DNA from 2 places in the Cupriavidus sp. UYPR2.512 genome. Region 2 is predicted to be linked to the other one. Evidence: riboswitches for the same ligand, from Rfam matches in the RefSeq annotation. Region 2 holds a riboswitch; the other holds the start of a gene.

Region 1 (7,217 bases), on a different contig from region 2:
GCATTGGCGATATCCAGCCCGGTCAGGTCGGTGACCATCTGCTGGAAGTTCAGCATCGCTTCCAGGCGGCCCTGCGAGATTTCCGGCTGGTAAGGCGTGTAGGCGGTGTACCAGGCCGGGTTCTCGAAGATATTGCGCAGGATGACGCCGGGCGTGACGGTGTTGTAGTAGCCCTGGCCGATAAAGCTCTTCAGCACGCGGTTCTTGCCTGCCAGGCCGCGCAGCTTTGCCAGCGCGGCTTCCTCGCTCAGCGGCTCGGTGAACTCGCCCATCGGCATGCCGTCACGGCGGCGGATGGCGGCGGGGATGACGGCGTCGATCAGCGCGGCGCGGCTGTCATAGCCCAGCACCTTCAGCATGTGCTGCTGTTCGGGGGTATCGGGGCCGATATGGCGGGCGGCGAAGGCGTCGCGCGCCTCCAGTTCGGCCAGCGTGGGCCGGTTCACTTGGGCGGCGTTCATGGGAAGCGGGGCGTTCCTTGGCAAGAACCTCGTGGGGTGCGCGCCGGCCGGTGGTCAGCCGGGACGGCGCGCGTCTGTCTGCAGTGGCCGGTCCGCCGCCAAGCGGCAGGGACCGGCGCCGCCGGCGTCAGGCGCCGACGCTGGCCTTGTAGGCGTCGGCCGACATCAGGCCGTTGACGTCGTCGCCGTTGGCCGGCTTGAGCTTGAACAGCCACGCGTCGAAGGCGTCGGCGTTGACGCTCTCCGGGGCGGCCGTGGCGGCCTCGTTGACCGCGATCACTTCGCCGGCCACCGGGGCGTAGATGTCGGAAGCGGCCTTCACCGATTCCACTACCGCCAGCGCGTCGCCGGCACCGACCGACTTGCCCACTTCGGGCAGTTCCAGGAAGACGATGTCGCCCAGCGCATCCTGCGCGTGGTCGGTGATGCCGATGGTGAGCGTGCCGTCGGCTTCGACGCGTACCCACTCATGCGACTCGGTGTATTTGAGGTCAGCGGGGAAATTCATGAAGGTTCTCCGGATACAGATCTGTTTCTTGTTGGGTGATGCCTGCCCGGCGCAAGTAGCGAAAAGCGCCGGCAGGCGAGGGCGACCGTTGGTATGAGCCTCAGCTCACGAGTGCCTTGCCATTACGCACAAACGGCAGTTTAACCACAGTCGCGTTGAGTTTGCGGTCGCGGATCTCCACCTGCACGGTATCGCCCACGGCGACACCCTTCGGCAGGCGGGCAAAGGCGATGGACTGGGACAGCGACGGGCTGAAGGTGCCGCTGGTGATTTCACCGTCACCGGCCGCGGTGATCACCTTCTGGTGGGCGCGCAGGACGCCGCCCTTGTCGCGCAGGATCAGGCCGAGGAATTGCTGGCGCGAACCGGCCGCGGCCAGCGCCGCCTTGCCGGTGAAGTCGCGCTCGCTTTGCAGGTCCACCGTCCAGGCCAGGCCCGCATCCAGCGGCGAGGTGTTGATATCCATGTCCTGGCCGTACAGGTTCATGCCGGCTTCCAGGCGCAGGGTGTCGCGCGCGCCCAGGCCCGCCGGGCGCACGCCGGCGGCATGCAGCTTTTCCCAGACAGCGGCAACGTTCTCGGCCGGCACCACCAGTTCGAAGCCGTCTTCGCCGGTGTAGCCGGTGCGGGCCACCATGATCTCGCCGATGGCCGGGTCCTGGACCACGGCGGCGTTGAAGGGCTTGAGCGTGTCCGAAGGCTGGGTCGAGGGGAAGGTACTCCACACCCTGGCGCGGGCGTTGGGCCCCTGCACGGCGACGATGGCCAGAGGCTGCACGCCAGCAGGCGCAACATCTTCACGGCGCGGCGTGATGGTCACATCACTGCCGGTGGCGGCATTGCGCGCGCGGATCCATTCGATGTCGCCCAGCGCGGTGCTGGCATTGACCACCAGGCGGAAGCGGTCCTCGGCAAAAAAGTAGACGATCAGGTCGTCGATCACGCCGCCTTTCTCATCGAGCATGCAGGCGTAGAGCGCCTTGCCCGGGGTCTGCAGCTTGTCGACATTGTTGGCCAGCAGGCCGCGCAGGAAGCTGCGGGTATTGGCGCCGGTGAGGTCGACCACGCACATGTGCGACACGTCGAACATGCCGGCGTCGGTGCGCACAGCATTGTGTTCTTCGATCTGGGAGCCGTAATTGACCGGCATGTCCCAGCCGCCGAAATCAACCATGCGGGCGCCGAGGGCGCGGTGGATGGCGTTGAGGGGCGTGGCCTGGAGCGTCATGGAATCCTCGGGGCAGTCTCGGTTGGCGAAAACAAAAAAGGGCCATCCGCCGCAACGCTCGCCGCGCCTGAATGTGGCGTAGCAATCCGCTGCGGCGGATGACCCCTCTGTCCTCGATACCTGAGAGATTACAAGGCGGATCCTGATCGGACCCCGTCCTCGTGCGCCCCTTCGGTGGGCACGCTCGCCACGAATGGCGGGTGCCGCTCTCCAGAGTGCGGCATGCATCGTGTGCATATTGCATGCCGATCCGATCGGTCCGTGGTGCCTGAGAGTTTTCGGGTGATACCCCTTCGGCGGCGCAGGCGATGCGCGCTCTCCCGGTCGGATGCGCGCAATGTACGGGAGGCCCCGGCCTTTGTCAAACCAGCCAGGAGGAGCCTGCCGTACCTGCGGCGGCCTGGCTTACTTCTTCTTGTCGTCAGTGACAACGTTACCGATCACGCCGCCCACGGCCGCGCCACCCAGCGTACCCAGCGCACTGCCTTCGGTGAGGATGGCGCCGCCCACGGCACCCGCGCCTGCGCCAATGGCGGTGTTACGTTGCTTCGGGGTCATGTCCGAGCAACCGGCAAAGGCCGCGACGGTCACACCGATCAGGGTCACCTTGGTCAAAGTCTGCAGGGTTTTCATTATTGGCTCCGATGTGATGATTTAAGCATGTCAAGCCCGCCGCGCAGGCCGGGGACATATCAGTTAGAGCGTTGGCTTGCGCGATTGGCTCCGGCCTTTACGAAGTGTTACGCCGGTGACACAACCGGCCCCGTCAACGCGGTTTGCGCTGACTGACCTGCCGCGGCCAGCGTGTTAACATCGCCAGCTTTGCCGCCGCGCCCGTTTTGGGGTGCTGGCGTGTCCCGCCTGGCCTTCCGCTGTTCCTGCTGATTTCGCTGCCTCCAACCGCATCCCTCGCATGACCCATGGCCTGAACCCCGCCCAATCCGAAGCCGTCCGCTACCTGGACGGCCCTTGCCTGGTGCTGGCCGGGGCGGGCTCCGGCAAGACCCGGGTGATCACGCAGAAGATTGCGCATCTGATCGAGGACAAGGGTTTCGAGCCGCGCCATATCGCCGCCGTCACCTTTACCAACAAGGCCGCCAAGGAGATGCAGGAGCGCATCGGCAAGCTGATGGAGGGCAAGACAACGCGCGAGGGCAAGCGCATCCCGCTCAAGCAGCTGACGGTCTGTACCTTCCACTCGCTCGGGGTGCAGATCCTGCGCATGGAGGCCGAACACGTCGGCCTGAAGCCGCAGTTTTCGATCATGGATTCGGACGACTGCTTCGGCCTGATCCAGGAGCAGCTGGGCACCACCGACAAGAAGCTGATCCGCGGCGTGCAGGGCACGATCTCGCTGTGGAAGAACGGCATGGTCGATCCGGAGGCAGCGATCGCGCAGGCCGCCAATGCCGACGAGCACCAGGCCGCGCTGGTCTACCGCAACTACGTGGCCACGCTGCACGCCTACCAGGCGGTGGATTTCGACGACCTGATCCGCCTGCCCGCCGAGCTGTTCGCGCGCAATGAAACCGTGCAACTCAAGTGGCAGAACCGCCTGCGCTACTTCCTGGTCGACGAATACCAGGACACCAACGCCTGCCAGTACCAGTTGCTCAAGCTGCTGGCGGGCGGCTCGCACCTGCGCGCGCCGGCCTTTACCGCGGTCGGCGACGACGACCAGGCCATCTATGGCTGGCGCGGCGCCACGCTGGACAACCTGCGCGGGCTGCAGACCGATTTCCCGGACCTGAAGGTGATCAAGCTGGAGCAGAACTACCGCTCCACGGTGCGCATCCTGGAAGCGGCCAACGCGGTCATCGCCAACAACCCCAAGCTGTTCGACAAGAAACTGTGGAGCGAGCACGGCATGGGCGACCCCATCGCCATCCACCCGATGAACGACGAGGAGCACGAGGCCGAGTCGGTGGTGTTCCGCCTGTCCGCGCACAAGTTCGAGCGCCGCGCGCAGTTCCGCGACTACGCCATCCTGTATCGCGGCAACCACCAGGCGCGGCTGTTTGAGCAGATCCTGCGGCGCGAACGGATTCCCTATGTGCTGTCGGGCGGCCAGAGCTTCTTTGACAAGGCCGAGATCAAGGACATCTGCGCCTACCTGCGCCTGATTGCCAACCCCGACGACGATCCCGCCTTTATCCGCGCCATCACCACGCCGCGCCGCGGCGTGGGCAACACCACGCTGGAAGCACTGGGCACCTTTGCTGGCCAGGCCAAGGTGTCGCTGTTCGAGGCCGCGATGATGGGCGGCATCGAAGGCAAGCTGCAGCCGCGCCAGCTGGAGCCGTTGCGCGTGTTCTGCGAATCGATGGTGCGGCTGGCCGACCGTGCGGCCAGGGATCCGGCCACCGTGGTGCTGGACGACCTGATGCAAGGCATCCACTACGAGGCCTACCTGTATGACAGCTTCGACGAACGGCAGGCGCAGTCGCGCTGGACCAATACGCTGGAATTCCTGGACTGGCTCAAGCGCAAGGGCACCAAGCCCGAAGGCGCCGAGGGCGAGGAAGCCACCGGCTTCGACAATGCCGACGGCTTCGGCAGCGAAGGCAAGAACCTGCTCGAGCTGACCCAGACCGTGGCGCTGATGAGCATGCTGGAAGGCCGCGAGGAAGATCCCGACGCGGTGCGGCTGTCCACACTGCATGCGTCCAAGGGGCTGGAGTATCCGCACGTGTTCCTGGTCGGCGTGGAAGAAGGCATCTTGCCGCACTGCCGCGAAGACGAGGACATGAGCGACGAAAAGATCGAGGAAGAGCGGCGGCTGATGTATGTCGGCATCACCCGCGCCCAGCGCAGCCTGCATGTCAGCTGGTGCAAGAAGCGCAAGCGCGCGCGCGAGACCTACTCGTGCCAGCCTTCGCGCTTTATCGGCGAGATGAAGCTGGAGGAAGCGCCTGCGCCGGTGGATGAAACCCCGGCGATGAGCCCCAAGGACCGGCTCGGCGCGCTCAAGGCGCTGCTGGGAACCGGCGCCAAGACAGCCCCGGGCTGAACCGGCGCTACAGTCCCGATACAAAGGCCTACCAGGCTGACAAGACGCCGGATGCGGACGTGCCTAGTATGGCGGCTGTGCTGCTCGCGCCGTTTGCGCGGGTGGCGCCGCGGCAGGCCCGCCCTGTCTGCCTGCTGCGCCGGACGTCTCGTTCGGAACTTCCCTGTTATTCGGCCCCCGGCGCGTGAAGCGTGCGAGGGCGTTTTTTTGCGGCGGCTGCGAACCTACCGCTGCGGTCCGCCCGGCGGCGGCATCAGCGCGCCCGCGGGCGGCAGGCCCAGCCAGCGCGCGGCTTCGGGCGAGGCGCGCAGGCGCCGCCGTTGTGCTGCGTCGAGGCTGTCGTCCAGCGCCAGCCAGCGTTCGCGCAGCGCGCGGCGGTCCTGCTCCAGTGCATCGCGCAGCCGGTCCATGGCCTGCGCGCGCGGCCGCAGCGGCGCGTCGGGGGTTTCGTCGGCAGTCTCGCGCAGCAGGCGCGCGTGCCGTGCTGACCGACTGCCCGCAGCGCGCGCTGATCGACATCTGCGACAACGGCCCCGGCATCCCGCCCGACGAGCTGCCGCGCGTACTTGAGCCGTTCTACCGCGTCGAGTCCTCGCGCAGCCGCGCCACCGGCGGGGGTCGGCATGGGGTTGTCGATCGCGGCCGACATCGCCGCGCGCCATGGCGGCGAGCTGACCCTGAGCAACCGCCCCGAAGGCGGCCTGCGCGCGCGCCTGTCCTACCGCGCGGCTGACACCGCCAGCGTGACGTATTGCGAGCCGCGCTGCCCGTGCGTGAAGTCGAGCGGAAAGTCGCCCACGTCCACGCGCCCCTGCAGCGCCCGCCGCATCTCGGCCGCGCCGCTGCCGCGCAGGCCGGCCAGCGCGCGCGCCAGCCACGCCGCGCCGATATAGCCGGCCAGCGTGGCCGGCGACGGCGGCTCATCCAGGTATTGCTTCATGCGCGCCACGTGTTCCTTTACCACCCGCAGCGTGGCCTGTTGCGGCCCGGGCGCGATCTGGGTCAGCACCATGCCCCCGTTGTAGCCAGCACCGAGGATCTCGCGCGCGGCGGTGGCGCTGACCGACGACAGCCCGACCAGGAAACCGTACCAGCCCTGCACCGCCAGCGCGCGGCCCAGGCCGGCGTAGGCAAGGGTATCGCCCGCCACGATCACCGCGCCCGGGCGGGTGGCGGCGATGCGCCGGGCAGCGGCATCGGGGTTGGCATCGAGCGGCACCGCGCGCGTCCCGGTCTGCGCCTCCAGCCGGGCCAGCGACGGGGCCGCGAAGTCCGGCGCCAGGGCCAGCGCGATGCTGGTCAGGCCATAGCTGCGCAGCTGGCGTACCGCCGCGTCCAGTTCGGCCTGGTAGTCGGCGCGGGTGAACCAGACGTTGTCGGCTGCCAGCCCAAGACCCGACAGCGGCGCCACGATCTGCACGCCGCGCCGGCTCAGCTCGGCCGATGCGGCCAGCGCCGGCAACAGCCGGTCGCCCGGGCCGAACAGCAGCTCGGCGCGGTCGGTATCGGCCAGCGACACCGCCTGCGCCAGCGCGCGGCGCGGGTCGGGATCGGCGTCGCGGACGACGTGCGCGATGCGCACCGGGCCGCTGCCGGCGTTGACGGCGTCGAACATGACCTTGGCCCCGGCCAGGTAGTCGCGCGCAAGGTCGGCTTGCGCGCCGCCGCGGTCGAGCAGGTGGCCGACCACGACCGTGCGGCGCGCCGCTGCCTGCGTCGTCTGCGGCAGCGCTGGCCAGGCGGGCAGGGCCAGCGCCGCGCCGGCGGCGGCAAGCAGGCGGCGCCGTTGCCGGGCTGGTGCTGCCAGGTGGCTGCGCAGCGGTGGGTACGGCGGGTACGTCGGAGTCTGGTCGGGAGTTGGCATTGCAGGGGCAGGTGAGGCGCGGGCCGGCGGTGGCGCGCAGCGTATCCGCCACACATGACACCAATGTGACGCCCGCCGCCCCTCGGCGCCGCGCGTCGCCGGCAGGTCCAATGCCCGCGCTTGACGGTGGTCAACGCGCCAGCGGC
Region 2 (7,217 bases):
TGCTCAAGACCACCGCGGCGCTGGGTGCCTGCGCGCTGGCGCCAACGCTGGCCCGCGCCCAGGCCTGGCCGGCCAAGCCGATCCGGCTGGTGGTGCCGTTCGCGCCGGGCGGCAGCTCGGAGATCGTGGCGCGCTCCACCGCGGCGGAGCTGACCAAGCTGCTCGGCGTGTCAGTCTTTGTCGAGAACAAGCCCGGCGCGGCCGGCAATATCGCGATGGGCGAAGTCGCGCGCGCCGATGACAACCACACGCTGATCCTCGGCCATATCGGCACGCTGGCGGTCAATCCCTTTATCTTCCCTAAGCTGCCCTACGACCCCGTCAAGGACTTCCGCGCCATCTCGCTGCTGTCGAAGGTGCCAAGCCTGTATGTGGTCCACCCCGACGTGCCCGCGAAGAACCTGAAGGAGTTCGTGGCGCTGGCCAAGAGCAAGCCTGGCAAGCTGAACTACGGTTCGGCCGGCAACGGCAGCGCCGGCCACCTGGCCTTTGAATACCTGAAGGCCGCGACCGGCACCTTCATCACCCATGTGCCGTATCGCGGCAGCGGCCCGCAGATCACGGACCTGTTGTCCGGACGGCTGGACGCGGCCGCCGTCGGCGCGCCGGCGATCATCCAGTTCATCAAGGCCGGCAAATTGCGCTGCATCGCCACCGGCACGGCCCAGCGCATTCCCCAGTTGCCTGACGTGCCAACGGTTGCCGAACAAGGCTATCCCGGCTTCGAGATGACGCAGTGGTATGGCCTGCTGGCACCGGCATCTCTGCCCCAGGCGGCCGCCGACAAGCTGGCGGACGCCACCGTGAAAGCAGTAAAGAGCAAGTCGTCGGTCGAGCGCCTGAGCGCGGATGCGGCGATTGTGGTGGGCGACACGCCGGCGGAGTTCTCGCGCTTTATCGCGCAGGAACAGCAGCGCTGGAAGCCCATCATTGCGCGCGCGGGGATCAAGCCGGATTGAACCGACAGCCGCTCCCGGCGCAGCCTCAGCCGGCGATGCCAGCCCAGCGCAGGTGCTTGCCCCAGTCGGCGTCGCTGATCACGCCGGACACGCCCTGCCGCTGGCCATCGGCGCGATAGAAGTAGGTGCGCGGCATCTCGCCCATCCAGTCCGGATCGACCGCATAGCGCAGCCGCTCCTGCGGCTCGTGCCCGAATACCCACGCGTTGCGCGTCAGCCTGACGCGCCGGAGCAGTTGCTGCACCTGTGGCAGCGCATCGGCATTGTCCGTCGCCAGCGTGACGACGCGCAGGTCCGGATGCTGCGCGCGCAGCTTGCCGATGGCGTCGAAGTTGCGCTTGCAATAGATGCAGTCGAGCGACCACACCGCCAGCACAAAGGGCTTGCCCTTCTGGCTGGCTGCCAGCTGGGCGGCGCTGGCCGATGCGAACACGGCGACGCGGTCGGCCGGCGCACTGCCGGCATTGGCGGCAGTCATCGCCAGGGCCAGGACGGCAGCGGCGAGCAGCTTGCGGCGGGATGGCATCATGCGCCCTCCTTGCCCAGCGGGAACACCTGGAAGCCCTCGGCCTCGGTACGCCACAGCACATATGCGCGGCCGGCGTGCTGCAGCAGGTGCGGCTGGTCCGAGTCGCGCTCCGTGCCGGCCAGCTTGCGGGTCTGCCAGGTCTTGCCGCCGTCATGCGATAACATCGCCGACAGGCGTGTCTGCTGGCCGTAGAACGATTTCCAGGTCACCGCGATCTCGTTGTCGTTCAGCGCGACGATGTCGGCATGCTGCGCCCGCGGGTCTTCCAGCGGGCGCTGTGCCAGCAGCTTGCCGTCCTTCCAGCGCCCCACCGAGACCGTGGGCTTGCCTTCGCGCACGTTGAACCAGACCATGTGCATCGTGCCATCGGGCGCAACCGAAGCACCGGGGCCGTGGTGCGGACAGGCGTCGATGCGCCAGTCGTCGAAGGTGGCGCGCTGCATCGGCGTGGCCTTGCCGTCGGTGCCCAGCAGCGCCAGCGCGTGGTCGCGCGCGTTCGGCGGGAATACATGGCGCCACAGCGCCAGCATCTTGCCGTCGGGCGTGGGCGACAGGGCGATGCGGCAGCATTCGCACGACTGGTCGGCGATCTTGTAGTCGCCCTGGAAGGTCTTGCCCTGGTCGGCCGAGACCGCGTAGTAGACCGCGGCACCGGCATACGGCTGCTTGCGCGCCTCGGCGGCAACCACGTCGCGCTTGTCGATCCAGCTGACGAAGACGCGCCCGGCGTGGTCCACCGCGATGGCGTCAAAGCGGTGTGCGATCTGGTCGCGGTTGGCATGCACCGTCAGCGGTTCGTCAAAGGACTTGCCGCCATCGGTGGAGCGCGCAAAGCGGATAAAGCCGGTCCACGGCTTGGGCAGCGGCTGGGTCCAGGTGACGAAGATCTCGCCGTCGCGCCCGGTGGCGACCTTGGGCCGGCTTTCATGATCGGCGGCGACGGCTTCCGGCGTGCTGTTGACATGCCGCGCCGGCCCGAAGCTGCGGCCGTCATCGCTCGACGCCCGCACGGCGACATAGGGGCCGTCCTTGTAGGCGATCCACAGCTTGCCGTCTCGATCGAAAGCGGCGCCGGTGCCCAGCTCGCTCATCTTCGCGGCCTTGGCCTGCCCGCCGTGGCCGCTGTGATCGCCGTGCGTTTGCGCGCTCGCGCCCAGCGCGGCACAGGCCATCATCAGCCCGGCAACGATCAAGCGCAAACCGGGGCGAACGCCTTGCATGGTTGTGGTCAGGTTCACGTGCTCAGAAGGAGAGTTTCGCCTCGGCGTAGAACGTCCGGCCCGGATACGGGTGGTAGACGTAGTAGCGCTGGTCGGTGAGGTTGTCGATGCCAAGCCCGAGGCGCACGTTCTTCGCGGGCCTGTACGTCACCTTGACGTCAAAGGTCAGGAAGCTGCTGGTGCCGCCGAAGGTGTCGGGATGGATGTCGGAATTGTCGAGCGTATTGTACTGCCGCCCCGAATAGGTCATGGCCAGCGTGCCGGCCCAGGCCGGCGTGATGCGATAGGTGCCGGCCAGGTTGGCGCGCCACTTGGGGATGCGGTAGAAATACTTGCCCGCCGAGGCCGGGTTGTTGGCGTTCTCCAGTGTCTTCGAATGGTTGTAGGCGCCGCTGGCCGACAGGTCGAAGCCGCTGACGAACACATCGCGCGCGTCATAGGCCAGCTCGATGCCGCGGGTGCGCACGCGATCGACGTTCTGAAAACTGGTGACGGTCGGGAATACCGTGGTGTTGGTCTGGCTGACCAGTGCATCACGGATATCATCCTCATACACCGAGACCCGGAAGTACGAAGAATCCACCGTGCGCTCGAAGGTCAGGTCCTTCGAGAACGATCGCTCGGGCCGCAGGTTGGGATCGTTGTTAGTCAGCGCGGTCCCGGTGATGCGGCCCTGGAACAGCTCGCTGACAGTGGGGTAGCGATAGGCCTGGCCCAGCGACAAGCGGCCCAGCCAGTCCTGCCCGAATGCCTTCTCCAGCGCCAGTTTGGGCGACCAGTTGGATTCGCTGCGCACCGGGTAGCCGATATCCACGCCGGGCTGGCTGCGGCTGCCGTCATAGGCGCGCCAGTGTTCGTAGCGCACGCCGGGGATCAGCTTCCAGTCCTCGGCGAAGTACCAGGCGTCCTGCGCATAGAGCGCCTGGGTCTCGGTCTTGCCGGCAAAGGCGTTGTTGAAGGCGGTGATGGTGGCCGCCTGCCAGTCCGAGGTGTTGTAGGAAGTGTTGCTCAGCCGATAGTTGTCATAGTGGTAGCCGAACGTGACCCAGTGCCCGCCCTGCAGCTGCTGCGGGCGGTAGTCGGCCTTCAGGTCGAGCGTGCGCCAACCGGTGCCGTCGCCATAGGTCACCGTGCCCGGCCCGCTGCCGACGGTGTTGGCGCTGCGGCTGATGTCCTTGCTGACATCGAACAGCGACGCCACGCCCGAGAAATTCCAGCCGGTCTCGTTGCGCGTGCGCAGCGACAGCCCGTAGAGCCAGCGCGCGTCCTCGCCATTGCCGGGCGCAAAGGCGTTGGCGGGAATCACATACTGGTAGCCGCCGATATTGACCGGACCGCCCGACACCACATTGCCGCCGGCATCGCGCAGGTAACTGCCGGTGGCGCTGGAGCGGTCCTGCTGCCAGTAGGCGGCGGTGAACTGGGCCTGCAGCGTATTGGTGATGTCGTAGCCAAGCTTGAGCTTGAGCTGGTCCTGCACCGTGTGCGTGACGCCCTCGCTGTTCACGCCCATCACCACGCGGTCGCGGCCGGTCTGGTCCTGGTCGAAGTAGGCGCCGGAGACCGGCGTGTCCGCCGCGCCCGCGGGCCGGGTGGAGCGCGCCGCGGTATAGAAGCTCAGCGGCTGGCTCTTGCTGTCCTGCCGGTCCACGCTGACCAGCCACGAGAACGGCCCGACGCGGTCGCCCACATAGGCGTTGGCGTGGACCCCGTTGAAGTTGTCGTGCGTGCCGTACAGCCCGAAGCGCTGCGTGAACAGCTGCACACTGGCATCGCCCTCGAACTTCTGCGGCGTGCGCGTGGTGATCAGCACCGTCGCGCCCAGCGAGTTGCCGGGATACAGCGCCGAATACGGGCCGTACAGCACATCCATGCGCTCGATCTCGGCGCTGTTGACCAGCGACCAGCGCGGCGGGAAGCTGAAGTCCGAACCCAGCAGGTTGGACAGCAGCAGGCCGTCGGCATAGACCAGCCCCCGCGCCGACTGGCGCGAACTGGTGCTGCGCACCGAGATGATCGAGTTCATATCGCCGATGAAGCGCTTGCGTACGGCGAGGTTGGGCGCGTATTTGAGGGCGTCTTCCGTGTTCACCACATTGAAGTCGGCCATGCGGCGGCTGCTGATGCCGTAGGCTGGCGAGGGCGCGTTGGGCGGTATGGCCGGCGTCTCGCCGCGCTCTGACTTGGCCGAGACCACCACCTCCCGCAGCGGCGCGGGCGCGTCCACCGCCTGCGCGGCGGCAACAGCGGGGCCCATCAGCACCGCCGAAACGGCCAGCGCAATGCGATTTTTCTTCACCGGGAAACCTTCTTGTCGTCTTTTTGGCTCGCCCCACCTGAGCGCAGCATACGGCGCCTCTCCCCGAGAGCGAGCGCTGACATTTTATGGGGCATGGGGATGCAGGCCGATGCGACATAGCGACGCGGGCTGCCGGGCCATATTCGCCCATATCCGCGTTAACCCGTATATCCAATACAGGGCCTAGTCTCTAAATTGCCACGACTGGCCTCAAGCCAGCGTGATGCAGGGAGAGACTGCGCGCGGCGCCCGCCGCGGACAGCGCCGAAGGAGCAACCGCCCCGGAAACTCTCAGGCAAAAGGACCGGCATCACCAGTCAGTGCACTCTGAAGAATGCCGGACACTATCGTCCGCCGGCATACCGAAGGAGCAAGCGCGCCCCGCCCTCGCGGCCGGGTGTCGTGAATCTCTCAGGTCCAGAACAGAGGGGGCGTCCGCCACGCATATTGCGTCCGGGCTCCCACCATCGACGTTCCTGGAACCTGCAGATCATGAAATCAATCGCTGTCATCGGCGGTGGCATCACGGGTGTCACCACTGCCTACGCGCTGGCCCGGCGCGGATTCTCCGTCACGCTGTTCGAACGGCACCGCTATGCCGCCATGGAGACCTCGTTCGCCAACGGCGGCCAGTTGTCGGCCTCCAACGCCGAGGTCTGGACGCATTGGTCGACCATCGTCAAGGGCATGAAGTGGATGCTGCGCAACGACGCCCCGCTGCTGGTCAATCCCCGGCCGAACTGGCACAAGCTGTCCTGGTTCGCCGAGTTCATCGCAGCGATCCCCCACTACCGCCGCAACACCATCGAGACCGCGCGCCTGGCCATCGCGGCGCGTGAGCACCTGTTCGCCTGGGCGGCGCAGGAAGGCATTGATTTCGACCTGAAGAAGGAAGGCATTCTCCATATCTACCGCGACAAGGCCGGCTTCGAGCATGCCGGCCGGGTATCGGCGCTGCTGGCGCAGGGCGGACTGGAGCGGCGCGCCGTGACGCCCGGGGAGATGCGCGCGATCGAGCCGACGCTGGCCGGGTCGTACTACGGCGGCTACTTCACCGAGAGCGATTCCACCGGCGACATCCACAAGTTCACCAACGGCCTGGCGGCAGCCATCGATCGACTGGGCGTGCGCTGCCTGTACGGCCAGGACGTGCGGGCGGTGAAGACCGACGGCAGGCGCGCCACCGTGACGGTGCAGGACGGCGCCGACACGGCCACCTCCAGCTTCGACGGCGCCGTGATCTGCGCCGGCACCGCCAGCCGCGCGCTGGCCGCGGGGCTGGGCGACCGGGTCAACATCTATCCGGTCAAGGGCTATTCGATCACGGTCAACCTGACCGACGAAGCCAGCCGCGCCGCGGCACCGGTGGTAAGCCTGCTCGACGACGAAACCAAGCTGGTCACCAGCCGCCTGGGCGACGACCGCTTCCGCGTGGCCGGCACCGCCGAGTTCAACGGCTACAACCGCGATATCCGCGCCGACCGCATCCGCCCGCTGGTGGAATGGGTGCAGCAGTGCTTCCCTGGCGTCAGCACGCGCAGCGTGGTGCCTTGGGCGGGCTTGCGGCCGATGATGCCGGACATGCTGCCGCGCGTGGGGCGCGGGCGTGCGGCATGCATCTTCTACAACACCGGGCATGGGCACTTGGGGTGGACTTTGTCGGCGGTGACGGCGGATTTGGTGGCGGGGGTCGTTGACAAGGCGCTGGGAACCGCGCCGGCTGCGGTACCGGGCGCTGCCCTGGCACTGGGCCAGGCCTGATGTTGCGGGGGTAAAGGGCTCAGGTAAGTAAGCCGCACGCGCATTTTCAAGAGTCAGCGATTTCTGAATCAGCTGCATGGATTCAAACTTCGCCCGCGCCTGGAAATGCGACGTCTCTCATCGATTCCCCGGTACCGACAGGAAATACTGGTGGCGTCATCGGATCACCGATGATCGGGTGTGGAAAGCCCGGATGTTTAAGGTGGACAGGCGTTGCGCTTGTAACGTGCAACGCCTGTGTGCTCGCACGAACCAAGCTGGTTCCCTGGCGGGCCGGGCGAGGCAGCCGCAAGGCTGGCCGGTTCCCCACCTTAGACCGGTCTTTCCACCCTCGCTGTCTGGCCCGCCGCCCTCATGTGGAAATGAGTGGCGCGCATTCACTAGTGGGGAATCAATGACAACGATCGATGAAATGACCAACGAATGTCTGCAGCAGGTTCGCGCAGGAA

The links. A riboswitch is a leader RNA that binds a small molecule or an ion and turns the genes downstream of it on or off. The one in region 2 is predicted to bind glycine.
Region 1: another riboswitch for glycine. It lies ahead of gcvT (glycine cleavage system aminomethyltransferase GcvT); the one in region 2 lies ahead of A3A5_RS0131745 (D-amino acid dehydrogenase).

What each region holds. Positions count from the first base shown of each region.
Region 1 is NZ_KB903142.1:4,925-12,141, reverse strand. Features, by position in the region: gene gcvP (aminomethyl-transferring glycine dehydrogenase) at 1-461, opposite strand, end outside; gene gcvH (glycine cleavage system protein GcvH) at 589-969, opposite strand; gene gcvT (glycine cleavage system aminomethyltransferase GcvT) at 1,070-2,197, opposite strand; glycine riboswitch at 2,295-2,421, opposite strand; glycine riboswitch at 2,443-2,530, opposite strand; gene A3A5_RS0123555 (glycine zipper 2TM domain-containing protein) at 2,603-2,830, opposite strand; gene A3A5_RS0123550 (UvrD-helicase domain-containing protein) at 3,111-5,207, shown strand; gene A3A5_RS0123545 (hypothetical protein) at 5,432-5,617, opposite strand; partial or broken gene A3A5_RS42135 (ATP-binding protein) at 5,680-5,923, shown strand; gene A3A5_RS0123540 (ABC transporter substrate-binding protein) at 5,926-7,071, opposite strand.
Region 2 is NZ_KB903175.1:7,698-14,914, forward strand. Features, by position in the region: gene A3A5_RS0131725 (tripartite tricarboxylate transporter substrate binding protein) at 1-959, shown strand, start outside; gene A3A5_RS0131730 (hypothetical protein) at 985-1,488, opposite strand; gene A3A5_RS0131735 (sialidase family protein) at 1,485-2,726, opposite strand; gene A3A5_RS0131740 (TonB-dependent receptor) at 2,731-5,007, opposite strand; glycine riboswitch at 5,225-5,324, shown strand; glycine riboswitch at 5,325-5,443, shown strand; gene A3A5_RS0131745 (D-amino acid dehydrogenase) at 5,455-6,768, shown strand; gene A3A5_RS0131750 (DUF1484 family protein) at 7,163-7,217, shown strand, end outside.